3 regions of the Streptomyces sp. NPDC058289 genome follow, and region 2 is predicted to be linked to each of the others. Evidence: predicted binding sites of a transcription regulator. Region 2 holds the regulator's gene; each other region holds the start of a gene.

Region 1 (3,274 bases), on a different contig from region 2:
GGCCGAGCGCGACGGCCCGGTTGGCGTCGTCGACGTCGCCGAGCGCGGTCGCGGCGTAGACGGTGTGCGGGTCGTGCGCCCCCGGCGGCCCGGGCGCGTCCACGGCGACCACCACGCGCCGCTGTGCGCCGGGGCGCGCGGGCGGCAGGACGGCCGACCGCATGTCCCGGCCGGGCGCGGGGCTCAGCTCCGTGAGCTCCGGGGTGTCCTTCAGGTCCCCGCTGGTGGCCACGACCATGCCGGCCGCGTTCCGTACGAGGACCAGGTCGACCCCGCCCTCGGGCGCGGACAGCCGGCCCGGGATCGGGAGGCTCCCGGTGTCGTACTGGGCGGCCACCTTGCGCGCGGCGAGCTCGGCGCGGCCGGTGGTGTTCTCGATGAGGTTGGCGCGCAGCAGCGTGTAGAGCCACAGCCCGCCGGTGGCCAGGACGGCGGCCATCGCGAGGGCGGCGGCCGCGGCGGCGCGTGCGCGGAGGCTGCCGAGGCGGCGGGGCCGGCGCGGTGTGGGCCCCGGCGCGGGCCCCGGTCCGGGCTCAGCCACCGTCCGGGGCCATCCGGTAGCCGGTGCCGTGCACGGTGAGGATCGAGCGGCGGCCGAAGGGGGCGTCGATCTTCCGGCGGAGCGAGGAGACGTAGACCTCGACGATGTTCGGGTCGATGCCGTGCGGGCTGTCCCAGACCTCGTCGAGGATGTCCTGTTTGGCGACGGCCCGGCCCGGCTGCTCCATCAGGCAGCCCAGGACGCCGAGCTCACGGGCGGTCAGCTCGATCTCGTGCGTGCCCCGGCGGCAGCGGCGGCCCTCGGTGTCGAGGACGAGGTCGCCGGCCTGGAGGACGGCGGGCCGGGCGGCGCCGGCGGTGGCGGTGCGGCGGGTGAGCGCGCGGAGGCGGGCGGCGAGGACGACGAAGGAGAACGGTTTCGTCAGGTAGTCGTCCGCGCCCGAGTCCAGGCCCTCGGCCTCGTCGTACTCGCCGTCCTTGGCGGTCAGCATCAGCACGGGGGTGGCGACGTCGTGGGACCGCATCCGGGTGCAGATCTCGTAGCCCGAGAGGCCCGGGAGCATCAGGTCGAGGAGGACCACGTCGTACGGGCCTCCGGTGAGGGCCAGATCCAGGCCGCGGTGGCCGTCGTGGGCGAGGTCGACCCAGTGGCCGTCGGCGGAGAGGCCGCGCCGCAGTGAATCGGCGAGGCTGACTTCGTCTTCGACGACCAGGATCCGCATGCCCCAAGCCTCACATACCGGGCACCCGGCCTCTTTGACGCGGAGCTCGCCCCGCTGCGCCGGACTTCGTCTGGCGGTGGCGTGTCGGCGTGCCGCCACGGCCGCCTGGTGCGGGGGCCGGTGGGCGGGTGCGGCTGGGTCGGCCCTGCGGGGCGAGGTCCCCTACCCGCCCTTCGCCCGTTCCCGGGCTCTGCCCGGACCCCGGTCCTCAAGCGCCGGACGGCTGAAAAGACCCCGCGCGGTGCGGGCCGGCGCCGGTGAAAATTCAGCCCCGCCGGCGTTTGAGGCGCAGGGGTTCGGGGACTGGTCCCCGGCGGCGCTGCCGCGCGTTTCGGGGCCTCTGGGGTGCCCCGAGGGTGCGGGATCCGGGGTGCACACAGGCGGCCCCGGCTGCGAAACCAGCGGCGCGTTCTGGCACTCCGCTTGACCGAGTGCTAATCCCCGGAATAGTCTCGCGTCTGGCACTCGCCCCTGGTGAGTGCCAACACGGCGACAGGCGGATCCGGCACCCGCGACGACGGATCGACCCGGTCGCCACCTCAGACAATTAACCCCGGATCTCCGAAGCGGAAGGTCAGATCGTGACGACCACCAGCTCCAAGGTTGCCATCAAGCCGCTCGAGGACCGCATTGTGGTCCAGCCGCTCGACGCCGAGCAGACCACGGCCTCTGGCCTGGTCATCCCGGACACCGCGAAGGAGAAGCCCCAGGAGGGCGTCGTCCTCGCCGTGGGTCCGGGTCGCTTCGAGGACGGCCAGCGTCTCCCGCTGGACGTCACCGTCGGCGACGTCGTCCTGTACTCCAAGTACGGCGGCACCGAAGTGAAGTACAACGGCGAGGAGTACCTCGTCCTCTCGGCCCGCGACGTGCTCGCGATCGTCGAGAAGTAATCACTTCTCCAGTTTTGCTTTGAGCTACGCCCCTGGTCACCCCTGCTGATGCCGGGCGGCGAGGGGCGTAGTTCGTGTCTGACAGGCGGTCGCGGTGAGCGGCCGGGGATAGCAACGAGAGGGCTGAACCGCTCCCATGCCGAAGATTCTCAAGTTTGACGAGGACGCCCGTCGCGCCCTTGAGCGTGGCGTCAACAAGCTTGCCGACACCGTCAAGGTGACGATCGGTCCCAAGGGCCGCAACGTCGTCATCGACAAGAAGTTCGGCGCTCCCACCATCACGAACGACGGTGTCACCATCGCGCGTGAGGTCGAGCTCGACGACCCGTACGAGAACCTTGGCGCGCAGCTCGTCAAGGAGGTCGCGACCAAGACCAACGACGTCGCGGGTGACGGCACCACCACCGCCACCGTCCTGGCGCAGGCGCTGGTCCGCGAGGGTCTGCGCAACGTCGCCGCGGGTGCTTCCCCGGCCGCCCTGAAGAAGGGCATCGACGCCGCGGTCAAGGCCGTCTCCGACGAGCTCCTCGCGACCGCCCGTCCGATCGAGGACAAGTCCGACATCGCCGCCGTGGCCGCGCTCTCCGCGCAGGACCAGCAGGTCGGTGACCTCATCGCCGAGGCGATGGACAAGGTCGGCAAGGACGGTGTCATCACCGTCGAGGAGTCCAACGCCTTCGGCCTGGAGCTCGAGTTCACCGAGGGCATGGCCTTCGACAAGGGCTACCTGTCCCCGTACATGGTCTCCGACCAGGAGCGTATGGAGGCCATCCTCGATGACCCGTACATCCTGATCAACCAGGGCAAGATCTCCTCCATCCAGGACCTCCTGCCGCTGCTCGAGAAGGTCATCCAGGCCGGCGCCTCCAAGCCGCTCCTGATCATCGCCGAGGACGTCGAGGGCGAGGCGCTCTCCACCCTCGTCGTCAACAAGATCCGTGGCACCTTCAACGCCGTCGCCGTCAAGGCGCCCGGCTTCGGTGACCGCCGCAAGGCGATGCTCCAGGACATGGCCACCCTCACCGGTGCCACCGTCATCGCCGAGGAGGTCGGCCTCAAGCTCGACCAGGCCGGTCTGGACGTACTGGGCTCCGCCCGCCGCGTCACGATCTCCAAGGACAGCACCACCATCGTCGACGGTGGCGGCTCGTCCGAAGAGGT
Region 2 (3,274 bases):
CGCGAGCCCGGTCCGGGGATCCCCGGACCGGGCTCGCAGGTGTTCTCGTACGCTGCCCGTACGCTGCTCCGCGCGCGGCTCAGCGCCCGTTGAAGGCGTCCTTCAGGCGGCTGAACAGGCCTTGCTGGCCCGGAGCGAACTGGCCCATCGGCCGCTCCTCGCCACGCAGCTTGGCGAGCTGGCGCAGCAGGTCCTCCTGCTGCGGGTCCAGCTTGCCCGGGGTGGTGACCTCGACGTGCACGATCAGGTCGCCGCGCCCGCCGCCGCGCAGGTGGGTGACGCCGCGGCCGTGCAGCGGGATCGCCTGCCCGGACCCGGTGCCGGGCCGGATGTCGATCTCCTCCAGGCCGTCCAGCGTCTCCAGCGGGCACTTGGTGCCCAGGGCCGCCGCGGTCATCGGGATGGTGACCGTGCAGTGCAGGTCGTCCCCGCGGCGCTGGAAGGTCGGGTGCGGCAGCTCGTGGATCTCCACGTACAGGTCGCCGGCGGGGCCGCCGCCGGGGCCGACCTCGCCCTCGCCCGCGAGCTGGATCCGGGTGCCGTTCTCGACGCCGGCCGGGATCTTGACGGTGAGGCTGCGGCGGGAGCGGACCCGGCCGTCGCCCGCGCACTCGGGGCACGGGGTCGGGACCACGGTGCCGAAGCCCTGGCACTGCGGGCAGGGCCGCGAGGTCATGACCTGGCCCAGGAAGGACCGGGTGACCTGCGAGACCTCACCGCGGCCGCGGCACATGTCACACGTCTGCGCCGAGGTGCCGGGGGCGGCGCCCTCGCCGGAGCAGGTGGTGCAGACGACGGCCGTGTCGACCTGGATGTCCTTGGTCGTGCCGAAGGCCGCCTCGTCCAGTTCCAGGTCGAGGCGGATCATGGCGTCCTGGCCGCGGCGGGTCCGCGAGCGCGGTCCGCGCTGCGAGGACTGGCCGAAGAAGGCGTCCATGATGTCGGAGAAGTTGCCGAAGCCGCCCGCTCCGAAGCCGCCGGCTCCGCCGCCGCCCGAGGAGGACAGCGGGTCGCCGCCGAGGTCGAAGACCTGCTTCTTCTGCGGGTCCGAGAGGACCTCGTAGGCGGCGTTGATCTCCTTGAAACGCTCTTGCGTCTTGGGATCGGGGTTCACATCCGGGTGCAGCTCGCGCGCGAGCCGCCGGAATGCCTTCTTGATCTCGTCCTGCGATGCGTCGCGGCGCACGCCGAGAACGGCGTAGTAGTCCGTGGCCACTTACGACTCCGCCAGGATCTGTCCGACGTAACGTGCCACTGCGCGTACCGCTCCCATCGTTCCGGGGTAGTCCATGCGGGTCGGTCCGACCACGCCGAGTTTGGCGACTGCTTCGCCGCCCGAACCGTAGCCGACCGAGACGACGGACGTGGAGTTCAGTCCCTCGTAGGCGTTCTCATGCCCGATCTTTACGGCCATTCCCGACTCACTGGCCTCGCCCAGCAGCTTGAGGAGCACGACCTGCTCCTCCAGCGCTTCGAGCACCGGCCTGATCGTCAGGGGAAAATCGTGTCCGAAGCGGGTGAGGTTGGCGGTGCCGCCGATCATCAGCCGCTCCTCCGCCTCCTCGACCAGCGTTTCGAGAAGGGTGTCGAGGACGGCACGCACCGTCACCCGGTCCTCGTTCTCGAAGGATTCCGGAAGGTCCTTCACCAGCGGCGGCACGTCGGTGAACCGGCGGCCGACGACACGGCTGTTGAGGCGGGCCCGCAGGTCCGCGAGCGAGGCCTCCCCGAAGGGGGCCTGGCAGTCGACGAGCCGCTGCTCGACCCGGCCGGTGTCCGTGATGAGGACGAGCATCAGGCGGGCCGGGGCCAGCGAGAGCAGCTCGACGTGCCGGACGGTGGACCGGGTGAGCGACGGGTACTGGACGACGGCGACCTGCCGGGTGAGCTGCGCGAGCAGCCGCACCGTACGGCCGACGACGTCGTCGAGGTCCACGGCCCCGTCGAGGAAGTTCTGGATGGCCCGGCGCTCGGGCGTCGACAGCGGTTTGACCCCCGCCAGCTTGTCGACGAAGAGGCGGTAGCCCTTGTCGGTGGGGATCCGGCCGGCGCTGGTGTGGGGCTGGGCGATGTAGCCCTCGTCCTCCAGCACGGCCATGTCGTTGCGCACGGTGGCGGGCGAGACGCCGAGCCGGTGCCGCTCGGTGAGCGCCTTGGAGCCGACCGGCTCCTCCGTCCCGACGTAGTCCTGGACGATGGCGCGCAGCACTTCGAGTCTGCGTTCGCTGAGCATCGCGCACACCTCCATCGTTTCCGTCGTCCGTTGCTTCGACCGGCTCGGTCTGTTGGCACTCTGAGCGTTCGAGTGCCAGAGATCCCCCGGTCAGTGTACGGCGGGGTGGTACACCCCTAGCAAGGGCGGCCCGCCAAGGTAGCGTCGCGGCATGGACGTGCGTTGGGAAGAGGCGGGCTGGGAACGGCTCACCGAACGGACCGGCCGGCGACGCCTGCCGGTGTGGGACTGCACCGTGGGACTGGTGGTGGGCGAGGATTCCGCCCTTCTGATCGACCCCGGGTCCTGCCTGCGGGAAGGCGCGCTGGTGCGGGCCGAAGCGGAGCGGCTGGCGGGCCGGCGCGTGACCCATCTCGCATTCACACACGGACATTTCGACCACGTATTGGGCGGGGCGGCGTTCGCGGGGGCCGAGGTCTACGGTCCGGTCGGGCTGGACGCCCTGCTCTCCGTGAGCCGGGACGAGCTGCGGGCGGACGCGGTCCGGCACGGCCTGGCGGCGGTCGAGGCGGCCGAGGCCGCGGACCTGCTGGTGGTCCCCCGGCACCTGGTGTCGGGCGAGTGGACGCTCGACCTGGGCGGGGTGCAGGTGCTGCTGGCGAACGTGGGCCCGGGGCACACCCGGCACGATCTGGCCGTCTTCGTGCCCGGTGCGCGCGAGGTGGTCTTCTGCGGCGACCTGGTCGAGGAATCGGGCGAGCCGCAGGCGGGTCCGGACGCGGTGCCGCGGCAGTGGCCGGCGGCCCTGGACCGGCTCCTCGGCCTGGGCGGGGACGACGCTGTGTACGTGCCGGGTCACGGAGCGGTGGTGGACGCGGCCTTCGTCCGTGCCCAACGCGACACACTGGCGGCCCGTTTCGGCGTGTCGGACACCTGAGACGGCCCGCTCTCCTACCCTCGGCCGGATGCGTGAGTACTCCCCCGACCTGACCCCGCAGTGGAAGCGCGCCAAGCCGGTGCCGGAGGTGCCGGCCGATCCCGATCTGGTGGTCGAGGTGGCGGGTACGGACTTCTGCGGCGCGGTGGTGGCCTGCGAGGCGG
Region 3 (3,274 bases), on a different contig from region 2:
GGGCTGCTCGCCCGTCTCGACCGCCTTCAAGGCCGGTCACGAGGTGGTCCGCCCGCAGAAGCCGAACACCATCGCCAAGTCGCTGGCCATCGGCAACCCGGCGGACGGCCCGTACGTCCTGGACATCGCGCGCCGCACCGGCGGGTACGTCGAGGACGTCAACGACACCCAGGTCGTCGAGGCCATCAAGCTGCTCGCGCAGACCGAGGGCATCTTCGCCGAGACCGCGGGCGGCGTGACCGTCGGCGTGACGAAGAAGCTCGTCGAGAACGGGCAGCTCGACCCCACGCTGACCACCGTGATCCTGAACACCGGTGACGGCCTCAAGACCCTGGAGGCGGTGGCCGAAGGTGGTGGCCAGACCGCCACCATCCGCCCCAGCCTGGACGCGTTCCGCGCCGCCAACCTGGCCTGATCTCTCCCTCCCTGCACACCGGAAAGGCAGTAGCGCCATGAGCGTCAACGTCCGCATCCCCACCATCCTGCGCACCTACACCGGCGGCCAGGCCGAGGTCGCCGCCGAGGGTGCGACCCTCGAAGAGGTCATCCAGTCCCTGGAGGCCAGCCACCCCGGCATCGCCGCGCGCGTCCTGGACGACCAGGGCAAGCTGCGCCGCTTCGTCAACGTCTACGTCAACGACGACGACGTGCGCTTCGAGGGCGGGCTGCAGACGTCCACTCCGGACGGCGCCGGCATCTCGATCATCCCCGCCGTCGCGGGCGGCTGCTGAGGCTCGTCGGGCTTCGTGGGCCTTCGTAGGGCTTCGTAACACTTCGTAGAAACTGAATTCCCCCCTCCGTTACCAAACGGAGGGGGGAATTCTGCTTGGTTGGGCGCGGTAGGGTTGGGGAAGTCCCCTCCGCTGTTCTTGCCCGCCGCATATGAGCGGGTCGCGCGAGGGTTGACATTGAGTCAACATGCAAGTGCGCTATGGGTCGTTGGCGGCGTTTGTCCGGCCCGAGTTGCCCTGGAATATTCCTGGTTTTCACCCTATTTCAATCTTTTGGTGTGTCCAGAATTCTCGTCGGAATGACCTGTTGCAGACAGCAGCGGTGCGGATACATTCAGCCCCGGTCGAGGCGTTCCGGCGCAAGTTCTGACCCGGGACCGCGAAGTGCGGTCCTGCGCAAGGGCCAGTAATAGGGGAGTTAGGCATGGCTCAGGGCACCGTCAAGTGGTTCAACGCGGAGAAGGGCTACGGCTTCATCGCGGTCGACGGTGGTGCGGATGTGTTCGTCCACTACAGCGCCATCCAGATGGACGGGTACCGCACCCTTGAAGAAGGTCAGCGGGTCGAATTCGAGATCTCGCAGGGCCAGAAGGGTCCGCAGGCGGACATGGTCAAGCTCGCCGCCGGCTAGTCCGACCGCGATCGACCACCGACACGTACGCGGTCGCGCACAGCGGCCGCGCACGACGGCACAACGGCATATGTACGAGGGGCCCACATCCTGGACACGGGATGCGGGCCCCTCGTGCGTGGCGGCTCCGGAGCCCTTGCGGCGTCTGGGTGTTCATCCCGGGTTGCTCGAAGCCGCTTGCACTCGGGGGGGTCGAGTGCTAATCATTGGCGTTAGCACTCTCCGGGTGAGAGTGCTACTAAACGAGGACCGGGTCGGTGAGGCCCGCAGGGTCCGGTGGGAAGGAACCGCCGGGCACGCAGGCCGTCCGTCGCGGGCGCGGGCGCGGTCCGGGAGCAATCCACCGCTGTCCGGGAGGACCACTTCAGATGGCCAAGATCATTGCGTTCGACGAGGAGGCCCGCCGCGGCCTCGAGCGTGGGATGAACCAGCTCGCCGACGCCGTCAAGGTCACCCTTGGCCCCAAGGGTCGCAACGTCGTCCTTGAGAAGAAGTGGGGCGCGCCCACGATCACCAACGATGGTGTCTCCATCGCCAAGGAGATCGAGCTCGAGGACCCGTACGAGAAGATCGGCGCCGAGCTGGTCAAGGAAGTCGCCAAGAAGACGGACGACGTCGCCGGCGACGGTACGACCACCGCCACCGTTCTCGCCCAGGCGCTCGTCCGCGAGGGTCTGCGCAACGTGGCCGCCGGTGCGAACCCGATGGCCCTCAAGCGCGGTATCGAGAAGGCCGTCGAGGCCGTCTCCGCCGCCCTGCTGGCGCAGGCCAAGGACGTCGAGACCAAGGAGCAGATCGCTTCGACGGCCTCCATCTCCGCCGCCGACACCCAGATCGGCGAGCTCATCGCCGAGGCCATGGACAAGGTCGGCAAGGAAGGCGTCATCACGGTCGAGGAGTCGCAGACCTTCGGCCTGGAGCTCGAGCTCACCGAGGGCATGCGCTTCGACAAGGGCTACATCTCGGCGTACTTCGCCACCGACATGGAGCGCATGGAGTCGTCCCTCGACGACCCGTACATCCTGATCGTCAACTCCAAGATCGGCTCGGTCAAGGACCTGCTGCCGCTCCTGGAGAAGGTCATGCAGTCCGGCAAGCCGCTGCTGATCATCGCCGAGGACGTCGAGGGCGAGGCGCTCTCCACCCTCGTCGTCAACAAGATCCGCGGCACCTTCAAGTCCGTCGCCGTCAAGGCCCCGGGCTTCGGTGACCGTCGCAAGGCCATGCTCGGCGACATCGCCATCCTCACGGGCGGCACGGTCATCTCCGAGGAGGTCGGCCTCAAGCTCGAGAACGCCGGTCTCGACCTGCTCGGCCGCGCCCGCAAGGTCGTCATCACCAAGGACGAGACCACCATCGTCGACGGTGCCGGTGACAGCGACCAGGTCCAGGGTCGCGTCAACCAGATCCGCGCCGAGATCGAGAACTCCGACTCGGACTACGACCGCGAGAAGCTGCAGGAGCGCCTGGCGAAGCTCGCCGGCGGTGTTGCGGTCATCAAGGCCGGCGCCGCGACCGAGGTCGAGCTCAAGGAGCGCAAGCACCGCATCGAGGACGCCGTTCGCAACGCGAAGGCGGCCGTCGAAGAGGGCATCGTCGCCGGTGGCGGCGTGGCCCTGCTGCAGGCCTCCTCGGTCTTCGACAAGCTCGAGCTCACCGGCGACGAGGCGACCGGCGCCAACGCCGTCAAGCTCGCGCTGGAGGCCCCGCTCAAGCAGATCGCCGTCAACGGTGGTCTCGAGGGTGGCGTCGTCGTGGAGAAGGTCCGCAACCTGCAGATCGGTTGGGGCCTGAACGCCGCGACCGGCGAGTACGTCGACATGATCGCGTCGGGCATCATCGACCCGGCGAAGGTCACCCGCTCTGCCCTGCAGAACGCGGCGTCGATCGCGGCCCTCTTCCTCACCACCGA

What was found. Region 2 encodes HrcA, which represses chaperone genes, less so after heat shock. Its sites were predicted from a motif close to TTNGCACTCNGNNNNNCNGAGTGCNAA; they were not measured.
Region 1: a site for HrcA is predicted at 1,635-1,661, ahead of groES (co-chaperone GroES). Genes of this name have one in related genera too.
Region 3: a site for HrcA is predicted at 1,539-1,565, ahead of groL (chaperonin GroEL). Genes of this name have one in related genera too.

Annotation. Positions count from the first base shown of each region.
Region 1 covers NZ_JBHVYI010000048.1:21,344-24,617, forward strand. Annotated here, with positions in the region: gene ACFVX6_RS23780 (sensor histidine kinase) at 1-541, opposite strand, end outside; gene ACFVX6_RS23785 (response regulator transcription factor) at 534-1,223, opposite strand; gene groES (co-chaperone GroES) at 1,805-2,113, shown strand; gene groL (chaperonin GroEL) at 2,250-3,274, shown strand, end outside.
Region 2 covers NZ_JBHVYI010000121.1:11,178-14,451, forward strand. Annotated here, with positions in the region: gene dnaJ (molecular chaperone DnaJ) at 80-1,216, opposite strand; gene hrcA (heat-inducible transcriptional repressor HrcA) at 1,217-2,233, opposite strand; gene ACFVX6_RS36915 (MBL fold metallo-hydrolase) at 2,385-3,110, shown strand; gene ACFVX6_RS36920 (DUF3097 domain-containing protein) at 3,139-3,274, shown strand, end outside.
Region 3 covers NZ_JBHVYI010000062.1:4,151-7,424, forward strand. Annotated here, with positions in the region: gene thrC (threonine synthase) at 1-415, shown strand, start outside; gene ACFVX6_RS27650 (ubiquitin-like small modifier protein 1) at 453-731, shown strand; gene ACFVX6_RS27655 (cold-shock protein) at 1,156-1,362, shown strand; gene groL (chaperonin GroEL) at 1,731-3,274, shown strand, end outside.